DNA from 3 places in the Microbulbifer sp. SE14 genome. Region 2 is predicted to be linked to each of the others. Evidence: predicted binding sites of a transcription regulator. Region 2 holds the regulator's gene; each other region holds the start of a gene.
The links. The regulator sigma-54, encoded in region 2, starts transcription at its own class of promoters, with help from an activator protein. The targets are predictions, from matches to a motif close to TGGCACANNNNTTGCNNT.

Region 1: AC6R19_RS14510 (RtcB family protein) is a predicted target of sigma-54. The motif match lies at 1,241-1,258, and genes of this name have one in related genera.
Region 3: AC6R19_RS01165 (pilin) is a predicted target of sigma-54. The motif match lies at 2,981-2,998, and genes of this name have one in related genera.

What each region holds. Positions count from the first base shown of each region.
Region 1 covers NZ_JCBAJA010000020.1:44,597-49,604, reverse strand. The annotation lists gene rtcR (RNA repair transcriptional activator RtcR) at 1-1,093, opposite strand, end outside; gene AC6R19_RS14510 (RtcB family protein) at 1,318-2,544, shown strand; gene rtcA (RNA 3'-terminal phosphate cyclase) at 2,684-3,766, shown strand; tRNA gene AC6R19_RS14500 (tRNA-OTHER) at 4,085-4,157, shown strand; gene AC6R19_RS14495 (slipin family protein) at 4,646-5,008, shown strand, end outside.
Region 2 covers NZ_JCBAJA010000022.1:5,838-10,845, reverse strand. The annotation lists gene rapZ (RNase adapter RapZ) at 1-797, opposite strand, end outside; gene ptsN (PTS IIA-like nitrogen regulatory protein PtsN) at 906-1,367, opposite strand; gene hpf (ribosome hibernation-promoting factor, HPF/YfiA family) at 1,371-1,661, opposite strand; gene AC6R19_RS15260 (RNA polymerase factor sigma-54) at 1,988-3,439, opposite strand; gene lptB (LPS export ABC transporter ATP-binding protein) at 3,693-4,418, opposite strand; gene lptA (lipopolysaccharide transport periplasmic protein LptA) at 4,538-5,008, opposite strand, start outside.
Region 3 covers NZ_JCBAJA010000001.1:272,743-277,750, forward strand. The annotation lists gene AC6R19_RS01150 (error-prone DNA polymerase) at 1-96, shown strand, start outside; gene AC6R19_RS01155 (hypothetical protein) at 672-1,382, shown strand; gene tfpZ (TfpX/TfpZ family type IV pilin accessory protein) at 1,523-2,257, opposite strand; gene AC6R19_RS01165 (pilin) at 2,417-2,902, opposite strand; gene pilB (type IV-A pilus assembly ATPase PilB) at 3,349-5,008, shown strand, end outside.

The DNA.
Region 1 (5,008 bases), on a different contig from region 2:
GGTCCTCGATCCGCTCCTTGAGGGACGGCAGCTCGTAGGTCCAAAGATCGATACGGGCAAGCAAATCCGCGCGAAATGTCCCCTCCCTGGCTTTCCGGGCCAGGTCCTTGTTGGTGCCGGCAATCAACTGGAAATCGCTGCTGGCCTCCCTGTCGGAGCCGAACGGGATAAAGCGCTTGTCCTCGATCGCGCGCAACAGCATCGCCTGTTCGTCCAGGCCCAGCTCGCCGATCTCATCGAGGAACAGCAGCCCCTTGTGGGCTTCCTTCAACAGGCCCGCGCGATCGGTCGTGGCGCCGGTAAAGGCGCCCTTCTTGTGGCCGAACAGCGCGGACATGGTGTTCTCCCCCTTCAGGGTGGCGCAGTTGATGGCCACCAGCCGTCCCTCGAGCTTGCCGCGCTGCTTGCGCAGTTCATAAACCCGTTGCGCCAATTGGGTCTTGCCGGCACCGGTGGGGCCGGTAATCAGGATCGGGGCGTTGGAGCGGATGGAGACTTTCTCCAGCTGCTCGATCATCCGGTTGAAGGCCGCGTTGTTGGTCTCGATACCGCCCTTCAGGTAGACGGTGCCTTCCTGGTGCTCCTTCTGGAAGCGCGAGGCGATCTGGTCGTACTTGGAGAGGTCCAGGTTGATGATCTGGTACTGCCCGGGCAGATTGCTGTCCCGACTGGCCGGCGCCGTCTGCAGCAATTGGCCGGGCAGGTAGCCCGCCTCTGTCAGCAGGTAGAGACAGATCTGCGCGACGTGTGTGCCGGTGGTGATATGGACCAGGTAATTTTCCCGGTTGGGCTTGAACTGATAGCCGCGGGCGAAATCCAGCAGCTGGCTGTACACCGTCTCGAAATCCCACGGATCCCTGAAGTTCACCCGGTGGTGGACCACTTCCGTTTCCGGAGAGACGCGGGCGATATCCTCCGTCACCTGGTTCGCCAGGCTCTGGGAATGGTTGTCGAACAGCAACTCCAGCCGGTCGATCAGCAGATCGTCGTGCTGGCACATGGAAACCGTCGGCCGCCACTTGTCCCAGCGCTTGTCCCCCTTGCCGCGCCGATCCATGGTGGTGCCGAGAATGCTGATGGCCACTGTTTTCATGGTTATCAAATATATTATTTTGCTATCAGAAAAGATAGGCAAGAGGTTGGCGCAGCGTGCCCGACGCCGCGATCAAATCTGCCAAAACAAAAAATAAATCCTTTCAAATCAAAGACTTAAAAATTTCTTCGGCACCTTGTGCAAAGTTGGCACCTTCCTGGCAATACAGGGGACAAGTTTCAAGCGAACAACACCGCAAGCGAATTTGAACAAGGGAAAGAACAATGACTCAGCAAATGTACGAAGTGATGCAGGACGGCGGCGTACCCATCAAGTCCTGGACTGTCGGGGTGCCTTTCGAAGCTGAGGCCAAAGAGCAGCTGAAGAACATCTCGCGCATGCCGTTTATCCACCAGTGGGTGGCCGCGATGCCCGACGTCCACCTGGGCAAGGGCGCCACCATCGGCAGCGTGGTACCCACGCTGGGCGCCGTGATACCGGCCGCCGTCGGCGTGGATATCGGCTGTGGAATGATGGCGGTGCGCACCAGCCTCAAGGCATCGCAACTGCCGGACAACCTGGCGGCAGTGCGCTCGGCCATTGAGCGCGCGGTACCCCACGGCCGCTCGGCGGGGCGCCGGGGCGGTCGTGACAAGGGCGCCTGGAGCAATGTGCCGGACGATGTGATGAACGCCTGGGCGCCTCTGGCGGCGCAGTTTGATGTGCTGCAGGAAAAGCACCCGCTGCTGAAGAACACCAACAACATCAACCACCTGGGTACCCTGGGAACGGGCAACCACTTTATCGAGATGTGCCTGGACGAACACGGCAGCGTCTGGCTGATGCTGCACAGCGGCTCTCGCGGTGTGGGCAACCGGATCGGTACACATTTTATCGAGATGGCCAAAAGGGATATGGAGCGCTGGCATATACACCTGCCGGATTCCGATCTGGCCTACCTCCCGGAAGGTACCGAGCACTTCGACCAGTACGTCGAGGCGGTGGAGTGGGCGCAGAACTTCGCGCGCATCAACCGCGAAGTGATGATGGCCCGCGTGATCCAGGCCGTGAAAGACGCACTGGGAAGGGACTTCGACGCGCGCATGGAGGCGGTGAACTGCCACCACAACTATGTGTCCCGCGAGCACCACTACGGCAAGGACGTGCTGATAACCCGCAAGGGCGCGGTGCGTGCCCGCGAGGGGGAAATGGGCATCATCCCGGGCAGCATGGGCGCGCGCTCCTTTATCGTCCGCGGGCTCGGCAATGCGGAAAGCTTCTGCAGCTGCAGCCACGGCGCCGGACGGGTCATGTCGCGCACCAAGGCGAAGAAGCTGGTCTCACTGGAGGAGCACCTGCAGGCGACCGCCGATGTGGAATGCCGAAAAGACGAAGGCGTAATCGACGAAACCCCGGCCGCCTACAAACCCATCGAAAAGGTGATGGCGGCCCAGAAAGACCTGGTGGAAATCGTCTACACCCTGAAGCAGGTGGTCTGCGTAAAAGGGTAACTACTCCCCCGAACAGTCCCCTCTCCCCTTTCGGGGAGAGGGTTAGGGAGAGGGGGAGCCAATCGAGGCCCATGCATTTTTCCTCTGCCGCGGAAGCAGAAAGAGGGCTAAGCAATTACAGGATAAAAGGGACGGGAAGATGTTGGTCATCGACGGATCACAAGGAGAAGGCGGCGGACAGATTTTCCGCACATCGCTCACGCTGTCCATGTGCCTGCAGAAACCGGTGCGTATCAAAAACATCCGCGCCGGCCGCAGCAAGCCGGGCCTGCTGCGCCAGCACCTCGCGTGCCTGCGCGCCGGCCAGGCCATCTGCGGCGCGGAGTTCTCCGGCGACGAGCTGGGCTCCACCGAGGTGATGTTCAAGCCGGGCAGGGTCCAGCCTGGCGAATACCGCTTCGCCATAGGCTCCGCCGGCAGCACCAGCCTCGTGTTCCAGACGATCCTGCTGCCGCTGCTGCTGTCCGACGGCGTCAGCGAAGTCTGCCTGGAGGGCGGTACCCACAACGGCCATGCCCCCAGTTTCGACTTTATCGAGCAATCCTTTCTGCCGGTGATGGCGCAGTTGGGCTATCGGGCAGAAATCGAACTGGAGCGCTATGGCTTCTACCCGGCAGGCGGTGGCCAGTGGCGGGCGCGCATTCACCCTGTGCAGGAGCTGAAACCCCTGGCCCTGACCAGCCGCGGTGCGCTTCTCGGCACGGAAGCCGTGGTGACGTCTGCGCAGATACCCGGGCATATCGCCGAGCGGGAACTGAAGCAGATCCGCAAAAAATGTCACTGGCCGGAGGAGGCGCTTCACCAGCGCACAGTGGAATCCGCCGGACCGGGAAACATCGTGTCGCTGCGGCTCTTCTCGGAGCAGATCACCGAAGTTGTCGAAGTAGTGGGTGAAAAGCAGCTCAGCGCGGAGCGGGTCGCCGGACGTGCCGCCAGGGCGATAAAGCGGTACCTGGAAGCCGGCGTGCCCGTCGGTGAGCACTTGGCCGACCAGATACTGCTGCCGATGGTGCTGGGCAAGGGAGGACAATTCACCACCCTGGAACCCAGCCTGCACCTGAAGACCAATATCGATGTGATCCGCCAGCTCGCCGGCATTGAAGTGGCGCTTAAAAAGGAAAGCGATCTCGTTTGGAGCGTAACTATCCACCCCAACAGTCCCCTCTCCTCCTTGGGGGAGAGGGGATGCCGATCGAAGCCCTCGCCCCCACAAGCGGGGTAGGGGCTTTTAGCAAGCATTAAGGATGATCGATCGCACAGGGGATGTGCCGACGTAAGAATACAGATCATTTGCCGGAAGCAGGTGATTGTAAGGGACCTCTAGAAATCGTCATTCCCGCGAAGGCGGGAATCCAGAAGCCCCGTGGCCACAGGTGGCCACTGGACCCCAACCTTCGCGAGGGTGACAAGAAACGAGTTATTAGAGGTTTCCGTAAAAGAGTTTAGGGAAACTATCCGGTTCGCGGAGCTGGTTCCGTAAGCCAGCCTGGCACAAGGGCCTCTGGCCCCTCGTGTACCTACCGGAAAATCACCTGAACACCACTTTGTAGCTCAGTAGGGTAGAGCAGCCGATACCCATCGGCCGGTCACAGGTTCGACTCCTGTCAAAGTAAGTCGTCTTTCACACGACCTATCTGGAAAAGGCGAAAGCCTGGGGTTCGAGTCCCCACAGGGTTTAGGCCCTTTTTGACGTCTGTCAGAGGCCCATGGCTTAGAGGTGCCGTTGGGCTGTTTCCTCCCGGGGAGACAGCACTTCGGTGTTTCGAAGCGCCGGAAGCACAGACGCCGGCGGTGGGCAACGTTGCACGTCGTTCGGTTAAGCCGAACTCGCCAGCAGACGAGGGGCAGGCTTGTAACCGCTCCCTCTGACAATGGCCGGTTCCGCCAATGACCGCGCGACCAGCACCGTTCAAACCGTCGCCCTCCGTGCTTCCGGGTGAGCCTCACCTTTGATTGTCACAGAAGCAACATAAATAACCCGAGGAAGGAGAATGGCAACTCACCGCAACAGTCCCCTCTCCCCCTTGGGGGAGAGGGTTAGGGAGAGGGGGTCCTTGCCGCGCAAGCAGGCAGGAGAGAGGAGTTAAGAAGGAGAAGTACAATGATTATTTGGAAATGTATAGATATAGCGGACAACGAACGCGCATTCCTGTTTCGCAGGAACCGCTTTATCCGCGTCCTCGAGCCGGGCCGCCATCGCATACTGCGACTGGCCGGCGAGACCCGAGTCGAGGTCCACGATATCAGCAAGGTGCTGTTCGAGCGCACTAACGCAAAATTTCTGCTCAACACACACGCCGAAAAGCTGACTCCGTATTTGGAATCCTACGAGTTGAGCGATACCGAAGTCGGCCTGCTCTACCGCGACGGACACCTGGTGGATGTCCTGAATCCGGGCACCTTCCTGCCCGTGTGGAAAGGCGTAGAGAAGGTCCGCGTCGACATCATCGACATCAGCGAGCAT
Region 2 (5,008 bases):
CCGACGGACACGCAGGTATAGCTGCGGTTGCTCTGCTGGTAGGAGGGCAGCCAGCGCTCGAGGAAACGGATGATATCCCGCTCCATGTCGTCGGTCTCCGGGTGGGTGCGCAGGTATTCCACCACCTCCGGGTCCAGGCCGGTCTTGTGGCGCAGCTCCGCGACCCAGTAGGGGTTGGGCAGGCAGCGCAGGTCGAACACCAGGTCCGCGTCCACCGGCACGCCGTGCTTGAAGCCGAAGGACTGGAAGAGTATCGCCATCCCCGGTGACTCCTCGCCCACCACGCGGGTCTTCACCAGGTCGCGCAGCTGGTGCAGGGTGAGGCTGCTGGTGTCTATCACCAGGTCGGCTATGGCCGCCAGCGGTGCCAGCAGTTCCTTTTCCCGGTTCAGTGCCTCGAGCAGGTGGGTGCGGTTGTCGGAGAGGGGGTGCTTGCGGCGGGTTTCGCTAAAGCGCTGCACCAGCACCGGCGAGCGCGCGTCCAGGTAGATGACATCGCACTGCACGCCGCTCTCACGCAACCCCTCGATCACCCGCGGCGCCTGCTGCACGTCCTGCCACAGGTTGCGCGCGTCTATACCCAGGGCCAGGCGGGGGCTGCTCAGGGCGGGTTGGGAGCCCAGGGCGCTTTGCGGTTGGGAGTTGCCGATCGGCGGCTGCTCGCGCACGCGCCGGACCAGTTCCGGCAGCAGGCTGGCCGGCAGGTTGTCGATACAGTTGAAGCCGACGTCCTCCAGCAACTGCAGGGCGGAACTCTTACCGGAGCCGGAGCGGCCACTGATGATCACCAGGCGCATAGGGGAGATCCTTTCTTCACTTCAGCGCTTTATGTTCTGACAGCTGCAAGTCACCCGTGTGAAGCCTCGGGTCGGTTCAGTCGGTGTAACTCGCTGATCTGGTGCAGATTATGCAGCGGCGGCGCTGTCGATGGCCAGCGCGTAGAGTTCGTCCCCGCTCTCGGCCTGGCGGAGCTTTTCCCTGACCCGGCTGTCGCTGAACAGGGCGGCGATTTCCGCCAGGGTGTCCAGATGCTCCTGTTCGGAGTCCTCCGGCACCAGCAGGGCGAACAGCAGATCCACCGGCTGGCGGTCGACGGCGTCGAAGTCAACCGCAGGCTCGGTGGTGCAGAGCACGCCGATGGGGCGCTCACAGCCCGGCAGTCGGCAGTGCGGAATGGCCACGCCGTCGCCGATACCGGTGGAGCCGAGGCGCTCGCGGGCGATCAGTTGGTTGAAGATGGTATCGGCATCGTGTTGTGGATACTGTTCGGCAATGGCCTGGGCAATGTTGAGCAGCAACTTCTTTTTGCTGCTCCCCGCCAGATGGCAGAGGCTCAGGCGGGGAGAGAGTAATGCTTCCAATGTCATAGTTCAGCGGTGGTTCTGCAACTTCTCTTTGTGTTTCCTGAGTTGGCGATCCAGCTTGTCGGCCAGGGCGTCAATGGCCGCGTACATGTCTCTGTCTTCAGAGCCGGCACAGAGATCGTGCCCGTTCATGTGCACCCTGGCTTCGGCCTTCTGGATCAGTTTGTCCACGGACAGGATTACGTGTGCATTGGTAATGTTGTCGTAGTGTCGGGAGAGCTTTTCCAGTTTGCTTTCACAGTAATCGCGCAGGGGCGGAGTGAGATCTACGTGGTGACCACTGATGTTGATCTGCATGGATTTCTCCTTATTGAGAGCATCGCTTGGCGGCGCCCCTCCCGTTAGGGCCGCAACCCTACTAGGAAGTTCGCCAGATTGGAAGGATACACTCAAAGTTTGGACGTTGGTCGCCGCCGGGGTGGCTTGGGGCGCCTTGCAGTTTGTGACTGGCCGTTCTTGGTTAGTCAGAATTCTGGCGCTAGGGATGCCATTCCCATCCGTGGTGATTGCTCCGTAAGCGAGTGGTCGGCCGGGAAAAAGCCTCATCGGCAAACATTTCCCGGATGGCCCCCGGCAGCTGGGTCTTCGTGTCGGGCTTCGGCATTCTTTTCCCGAGCCCCGACCTAAACCAGCCGCTTGCGCTCGCTGGAGGAGGGGATGCCCATGGACTCCCGGTACTTGGCCACGGTGCGCCGGGCCACCTGGATGCCCTGCTTGTCCAGTTCCTGAGTGATCTTGTTGTCGGACAGCGGCTTGCGGGGTTGCTCGGCGTCGATCAGTTTGCGGATCATCGCGCGGATGGCGGTGGAGGAGGCGTCCTCGCCGGAGTCGGTGCTGACGTGGCTGGAGAAGAAGTATTTGAGTTCGAAGACCCCGCGCGGGGTGAGCATGTACTTCTGGGTGGTGACGCGGGAGATGGTGGATTCGTGCATGCCGATGGTTTCGGCGATATCCGCCAGCACCATGGGCTTCATCGCCTCGGGGCCCAGCTCGAAGAAGCCCTGCTGCTTCTCGACGATGCTGGAGGCCACCTTGAGCAGGGTTTCGTTGCGGCTCTGCAGGCTTTTCAGGAACCAGCGTGCCTCCTGCAGGTGATCGCGCAGGAAATTGTTATCGCTGGAGTTGTCGGCGCGCCGGATCAGGGCTGCGTAGTCGCCATTGATGCGCAGCCGGGGAGTGGTTTCCGGGTTCAGTTCCACCAGCCAGCGCTGCTCCCGGCGGCTGACGATGATGTCTGGCACCACATACTGCGGCTCCTCGCCGCCGAAGGCCTCGCCGGGGTAAGGGGTCAGGGTCTGGATCAGGCGCACCACCTCGCCCAGCTGCGCCTCGTTGAGGCGGGTTCTGCGGCTGAGGCTGCGGAAGTCGCGCTTGCCGAGCAGGTCCAGGTGGCGGTCCACTACCAACAGCGCCTGCTCCAGCCAGGGGGTGCCGACCGGCAGCTGGCGCAGCTGCAGCAGCAGGCATTCGCGCAGGTCGCGGGCGCCGCAGCCGGCGGGCTCGAACTGCTGGATGGTCTTGAGTACCGCGAGGACTTCGTCCTCCTCCGCTTCCAGCGTCGCGGCTATGTCGCCCAGGGGCGTTTCCAGGAGGCCGCTCGGGGCTATGCCGTCGATCAGGTTCTCACCGATCAACTTGTCCTGCGCGGAAAGGGTGGTCAGGTTGAGCTGCCACAGCAGATGGTCCTGCAGACTGTCCGGGGCGGAGTTGCGCTGCTCCAGGGCGAGTTCGTCCCCGTCGCCGCCACTGTAGCTACCGCCGCTGTAGATATCGTCCCAGCGGGTGTCCACCGGCAGTTCGTCGGGGATATCGTGGCTCCAATCACTTTCGGTACCCTGGTCGCTGCCGTTGACCGAGGAGTCATCGGAGGCGGAGCGCTCCGGCGACTGCTCCTCGGTGCTGTCAGGGTGAGAGTGATCCTCGCCGTCCACCTCCAGCAGCGGATTGCTGTCCAGCGCCGACTGTACCTCCTGTTGCAAGTCCAGCGTCGACAATTGCAGCAGGCGAATAGCCTGTTGCAGCTGGGGCGTCATGGTCAGCTGGGTGCCGAGCTTTAACTGGAGAGACTGCTTCATATTTGAGGGACTGCAGACCTGTGCGGCGGATGAATCATCTAAAAATCCAAGACGCCGCAGACTAACCCTCTGTTCGGTGGATTACAAGCAATAACTGTGCCGGTTTTGAATGCGGAATGCGAAATGCGGAATGATGAATGCGCGGTCTGGATCTCCTCAGGCGGACAGTGGTCCGGCCGCGCTTGGGCCTGGGAGGCGTGAGCTAGCGATATTAGGTGGTTTTTGCGGCACTATGGGTTGATGCTATTCCGCATTAAATGGTGAACTCGTGTCCCAAGTAGACTTCGCGCACCTGCTGGTTGGCGAGCACTTCCGCCGGGGTGCCGGCGGCGATGATATGGCCCTCGCTGACGATATAGGCGGTTTCGCAGATATCCAGGGTCTCGCGCACATTGTGGTCGGTGATCAGCACGCCGATGCCGCGATCGCGCAGGTGGCGGATGATCTGCTTGATGTCGTTGACCGAGATCGGATCCACGCCGGCGAAGGGTTCGTCCAGCAGGACGAAGTCCGGGTCCGTGGCCAGGGCGCGGGCTATCTCCACACGGCGCCGCTCGCCGCCGGACAGGGCCATGCCGAGGCTGTTCTCGATATGGGTGATGTTGAATTCCTTCAGCAGTTCCTGCACCTGCTGCAGCCGTTCGGCGCGGGACAGTTCCCTGCGGGTTTCGAGGATGGCGAGGATGTTGTCGCGCACAGACAGGCGGCGGAACACCGAGGCCTCCTGGGGCAGGTAGCCGATGCCCTTGCGCGCGCGCCCGTGCATGGACAGGTGGGTAATGTCCTCGTCGTCGATCAGCACCTGGCCGGCATCCGCCTGGACCAGGCCGGCGATCATGTAGAAACAGGTAGTCTTGCCGGCGCCGTTGGGGCCGAGCAGGCCGACCACCTGGCCGCTGGTCACGCTGACGGAGACGTCCTGGACCACTTTTCTCTTCTTGTACTGTTTGGCGAGGTGTAACGCTTTCAGCGTTGGCATAGTGTGTTCCGAATTTGCTTCGAGTCCCGACTCGAATGGCGATAAATCAAGGCCTTGGGCGGAGTTATTCTTTCCCGAGTCCCGAGTCCCGAGTCCCGAGTCCCGATAAGTGAGTCGAGCTACTGGTTCTGCTGTGTCTCTTCGGCCTGCTGGCCATTTTCCTGTTTTTTCTCCGGCTTCCAGATCATCTCCACGCGGCCGTCGCCGGACTGGCCCTGGGCCTGTAGCTGCTCGCTTTTCAGGTCGTAGTCGATCTTCTCGGCGGTCAGGGTGTTGCCGTCCCGGTCCACGTGGGCGTCGCCGGTCAGGTGCAGTTCGTCGGAGCTGACGGTGAATTCGATACGCTGCGCCCGGGCCTTGACCGGGTTCTGGCTCTGCTGCACCTGCTGCTGGAAGTGCGCCGGCTTGCCGGTGGCGATCACGTGGCTGATTTCGCCGGCGGCGTTGCCGTGCACCTCGACGCGGTCGGCGCGGATCTGCAGGGAGCCCTGGGTGATGACCACATTGCCGCTGTAGACAGACAGGTTCTTGCCGCGGTTGGCCTCCAGTTTCTTGGCCTGTACCTTGATCGGCTGTTCGCGGTCCTGCGG
Region 3 (5,008 bases), on a different contig from region 2:
GGCGTGGATAAAGGCTGCCCGGTGATCCATCTGGTCGGGCAGCGAATCAGCTGCCTGGCGTGGCAAGAAATACAGGCGGTAAGGAGTTTTCATTGAAGGGCATTTTTCTGGTCAGCAGCCGTTGCACAGCGCCGGCCTTGCAAGATGGACAAAGGAGCCCAGCGAAACTGCCAGCGCTGGGCAATATCTCAACCCGGTCAAATTTGCCGGTCAAATTTGTCGCCTACTGCTAAAAATTGCTGATGGATAGGCCTGATTAGCAGGGACCAACCATTGGCTCCCCCTGATTGAAGACATACTGAATAAATAACACCAAACGGAGCGCACGACGCCGGAAAGCCCGCGTGCAAGCGCAGCTAACGAAATACGAACACCAGGACGGCAGCGCATCAGGATTTGCGCCCTGCCACACCCTCAGAATTTGTTATACCTCACTATTTCGACGTGACGTGGACAACAATAAGGGAAGAGTATTATTCTATGCCGCGCCCGGGCCCTGGGGTAAGGCCCGGATTGCGCAGAAATGTCGAACCCATCTGCCCTTCGAGAGAAGGGTCCGGGACCGACAAGCGCACCAGGGAAGCCAAGCATGTTCCGAGACACGCCCCAGTGACGTCCGCCCCCTGCGGCACTCCCGGATAAATGGCTCAATAAGAAACAGGAGAATTTCATTGAAAAAAACAATTCTAGCCGCACTGGCCGCCGCATTCGCATCCGGCGCCGGCGCCTATACCATTGAAGAGAGCTGGTATACCCGTGTGGGTTTTGGCATAACCACCGCAGATACGGATGCCGTTGAAGAATTTATCGCCAGCGAGATCGAAGCGGACCTGGGCATCACACAAAGTGTGGAGTTCGATTATCCCCGGGGCTACAACATCAACGTGGGCTACCGCCTCAACCCCTATATCGCACTTGAGGCCGGCTATACCAACTTTGGGGAGGATAAATGGGGCCAGACCTATCGCAACTCCTATCGCGACCTTGATACCTTTGGCATTGAAGGCGTGGAGACCGGGACCTATGCCGGCGAGATCAGTGGTACCGCCAAAACACTCGGGGCGGTAATCAGCACCGATACCAGCAAACAGCTATCCGGCGGCCTGCGTGTCGGCTACGCATTCTGGAGCACCCAGGCAAACCTGAGGTACTACTACCTGGACCAGGGCGTGGAGCTGGACGCTGAAGGCGAAGAGAAGAATTACACCTTTTCTTATCAGGAAACCCGCCTGAAGGACGAACAAGATGGCAGTGACCCCTTCTACGGGGGCTTCGTCAACTGGCGTATCGGCAAGTGGACCTACTCACTGGAACACACGCTTTTCAATACCGATGATACGGATCACTCCGTAAGCAGCATTTCTCTCAGCATGGATTTTTGATCCTCTGTAGCCGCCGGTTTTCGGCGGCTTATTTTCGGAAACAATCAGATTCTGCTCCGACTTGATGGAAATTTTTGATAGGGGAAATCTAGATATAGTCAAATGCTAAGATTTACCCCCTCTCCCGCCTCTGGATTTTCCTAGCTCCAGGGATTTAGATCAACAACAGCCACCACCTCTGCTGAACCGCGATCGATCAATACCACCACAGGTTTGACGTTTGCCATCAAGGGCAGCCAGGCATCGGCCTCTGGCCACTGTTCGAGCACCTCTCCAACCCGCTCAGGAGCATTGAAGTCCTTGAGTTTTTCCAAAGGAAACGCGCGTTTCCGCATTTCCTCGGCCGCCTCCGGCAATGGCTGGTACAAATAAGGGCGATGCTGAAGATCAGCGCCACCAAATATCGACTCAAAGACGATTTCTGAATCGACCTGAAGGTCATCAGGACGGACTGCTGCCACCCAACGAGGCCCCAATATAGACGGGGATGCGTACTCTGGAGAAACTTTGTCAGGGAACCTAGTATCAATGTCTATCGGACGGACAGCGTCGAACCGGTCACTGGCAAACACCAACCAGACTGGGCGTCCCTCTGCCACTGTATGCAAGCCGTAAATCAGAGCTCCGACTTGCAGAGTCGCGATAATTGCCAGATCGAATTTCAGCGTTTTCTTGCCCTTCTTGAAAACACAGAACGTCAGCACCGGCCCCAGCGTGACATCGACCAGCAACATCACCAGAAAAATATGTGTGACCCCCATCGCCACAGACAAGGGAGCCGGATACCAGATTTGGAATACCAGCAACAGCGAAGCCAGGGCAACCAAAAAGGAGAGCAATAAATGGACTGCGAAAGCGCGAAGACGATCTAACATACCGAAACAACTCAACGACAAATCAATTCTGCCCGGCGCAAAGCCTCCCAGAATGAAAAGCCCCGCGGACGCGGGGCTTTATCAAAGAGTCCGTCCGACAGGGAGACTGGCACTCAATACTAGACCTGACTATATCTTCACCCTGTCACGACCAACTGTTTACAGGCCGCCGAGAACGACTTGACGGCAGGGAGCCGGGAAGTATTTATAGTCAGCTGCAGCAGCATTGGTACCGCAGGACCAGCCCAGAATAGGATCTGTAGCGGCAGCCATTGCAGCTGTGCGCGCAGCATCAGTGGTCGGCTGCAAAATTATGTTTGTACCATCGATGGAAGCAGCACCACTGTTTTGGATATTACCCGACGTAATGACGCCGAGAGCGCCTACCGTTAGGCCAGCAGCCATATACTTGGTTTGAGCGGCACCGTTGCAGCCTGCAGCATTGGCGTCAGCAGGGAAGGTGCCGTTTGACTGTATAAACTCGGTAACCGCATTTTTGCAGGCACCAACCTGCAAGTTGACTTCGGTGATTTTGGTACGGACCGTGTAGTCCTGGTAAGCCGGCAGCGCCACAGCAGCCAGAATACCGATAATCGCAACCACGATCATCAATTCAATAAGAGTAAAACCCTGTTGCTTTTTCATTGTAACCGTCTCCATACAGACTTTTGGTTTTGGTGAATCCCGGAAGGGAGAGCATCCCGTGAGGAAGTCGCGAAACAAGATACAAGCTTTGTGCCAAGTGTGGCAAGCGCAAAAATTGCCCTCAGCGGCATCAATGGGAGGTAAGTCACATTGAAGGCGACCATTAATTAATCACTCGCATCTGTCTTTTCCACTCCCAATCACTTGCTGACAAAAAGTGTCAGATGCTGCCGGACTCAGTCTTTCCTGGGCTGGACCGCTTCCCGACAGCCTGACTGCCCCTGGGTACAAGGTGTTTGGCGGCGGCATTTGATTTCGCTATATTGGCGGGATTGCACGGTGTTGGCCCTGAAGATTCGCCTGCAAGCAGGCTTCTCCAGATGGGGCAGCACACAACAGAAGATCAAAAAGCAAGCAGCCACTATCATGCAGCGGTACCATCCCCTATGAGCGTTAGCCAACTCTCCGGCCTGGCCAAGCGGCTGGTTGCCGACCAGGTCCTGGACGAATCCACAGCCATCTCCGCCACCAAGGCAGCCAGGCGCGAGAACCAGACCTTTGCCCAGCATGCGGTGGAGGCCAAGCTGGTCAAGAGCCGGGAGCTGGCCGGCATCGCCTCCCAGGCCTTCGGCTCCCCGCTGTTCGATCTCGGCAGCTACAACTTCGACCTGATCCCCAAAGATGTCGTTGACGAAAAACTGATCAGCAAGCACTTTGCGCTGCCCCTGTATAAGCGCGGCAATCGGCTGTTCGTGGCGGTCGCCGACCCCACCAACCTGGCCGGACTGGACGAGATCAACTTCAATACCGGCCTCAATACCGACGCAGTCCTGGTGGAGGCGGACAAGCTGGCCAAGGCCATCGAGAGCTACCTTTCCAACAGCGATGTGGGCGCTGGACTGGAGGGCATGGACGACGATGAGTTGGACGCCCTCGACGTAGAGGGCGGGGAACCCGATCGCAACAAGGACGACGATCTGGGCGGCGACGAGGCCCCGGTTGTACGTTTTGTAAACAAAATTCTGCTGGATGCCATCCGCACCGGGGCATCGGACATTCATTTCGAGCCCTACGAGAAGACCTACCGGGTGCGGTTGCGCACCGATGGCGTGCTGCACGAGGTGGCCAAACCGCCGATTCAGCTGGCGCCGCGTATCTCGGCGCGCCTGAAGGTGATGTCCAAGATGGATATCTCCGAGCGGCGCATTCCCCAGGATGGTCGCATCAAGATGAAGCTGTCCAAGACCAAGGCCATTGATTTCCGGGTCAACAGCCTGCCCACCCTGTGGGGTGAGAAGATAGTGCTGCGGATTCTCGACCCCTCCTCCGCGAAACTGGGTATCGACGCCCTGGGCTACGAGGACGGCCAGAAGAAGATCTATATGGACGCCCTGGCCCAGCCCCAGGGGATGATCCTGGTCACCGGCCCCACCGGCTCGGGCAAGACAGTTTCCCTGTATACAGGCCTGAATATCCTCAACACCCCGGAACGCAATATCTCCACCGCGGAGGACCCGGTGGAGATCAACCTCGAGGGCATCAACCAGGTCAACGTGCACCCAAAGGTGGGGCTGAATTTCGCCGAGGCGCTGCGCTCCTTCCTGCGCCAGGACCCGGATATCGTGATGGTGGGCGAGATCCGCGATCTGGAAACCGCGGAAATTGCGATCAAGGCGGCGCAGACCGGCCACCTGGTGCTCTCCACCCTGCACACCAACTCGGCGCCGGAGACCTTGACCCGCCTGATGAATATGGGCGTACCCACCTTCAATATCGCCACCTCGGTCAGTGTAATTATTGCCCAACGCCTGGCGCGGCGACTCTGCAATGAATGCAAGAAGCCGGTCACATTGCCGGAGGAGGTGCTCAAGGAGGAGGGCTTCGATGCGGTGACCATCGAGCGCAAGGAATGGAAGATCTACCAGCCGGTGGGCTGCGAGCACTGCAGCAAGGGCTATAAGGGCCGCGTGGGGGTCTATGAAGTGGTTCGCATCACCGACGGCATCTCCAGAATTATAATGGAGGGCGGCAACTCGATTCAGATTGCCGACCAGGCGCGCAAGGAGGGTTTCAACAACCTGCGTACCTCCGCGCTGCGCAAGGTGG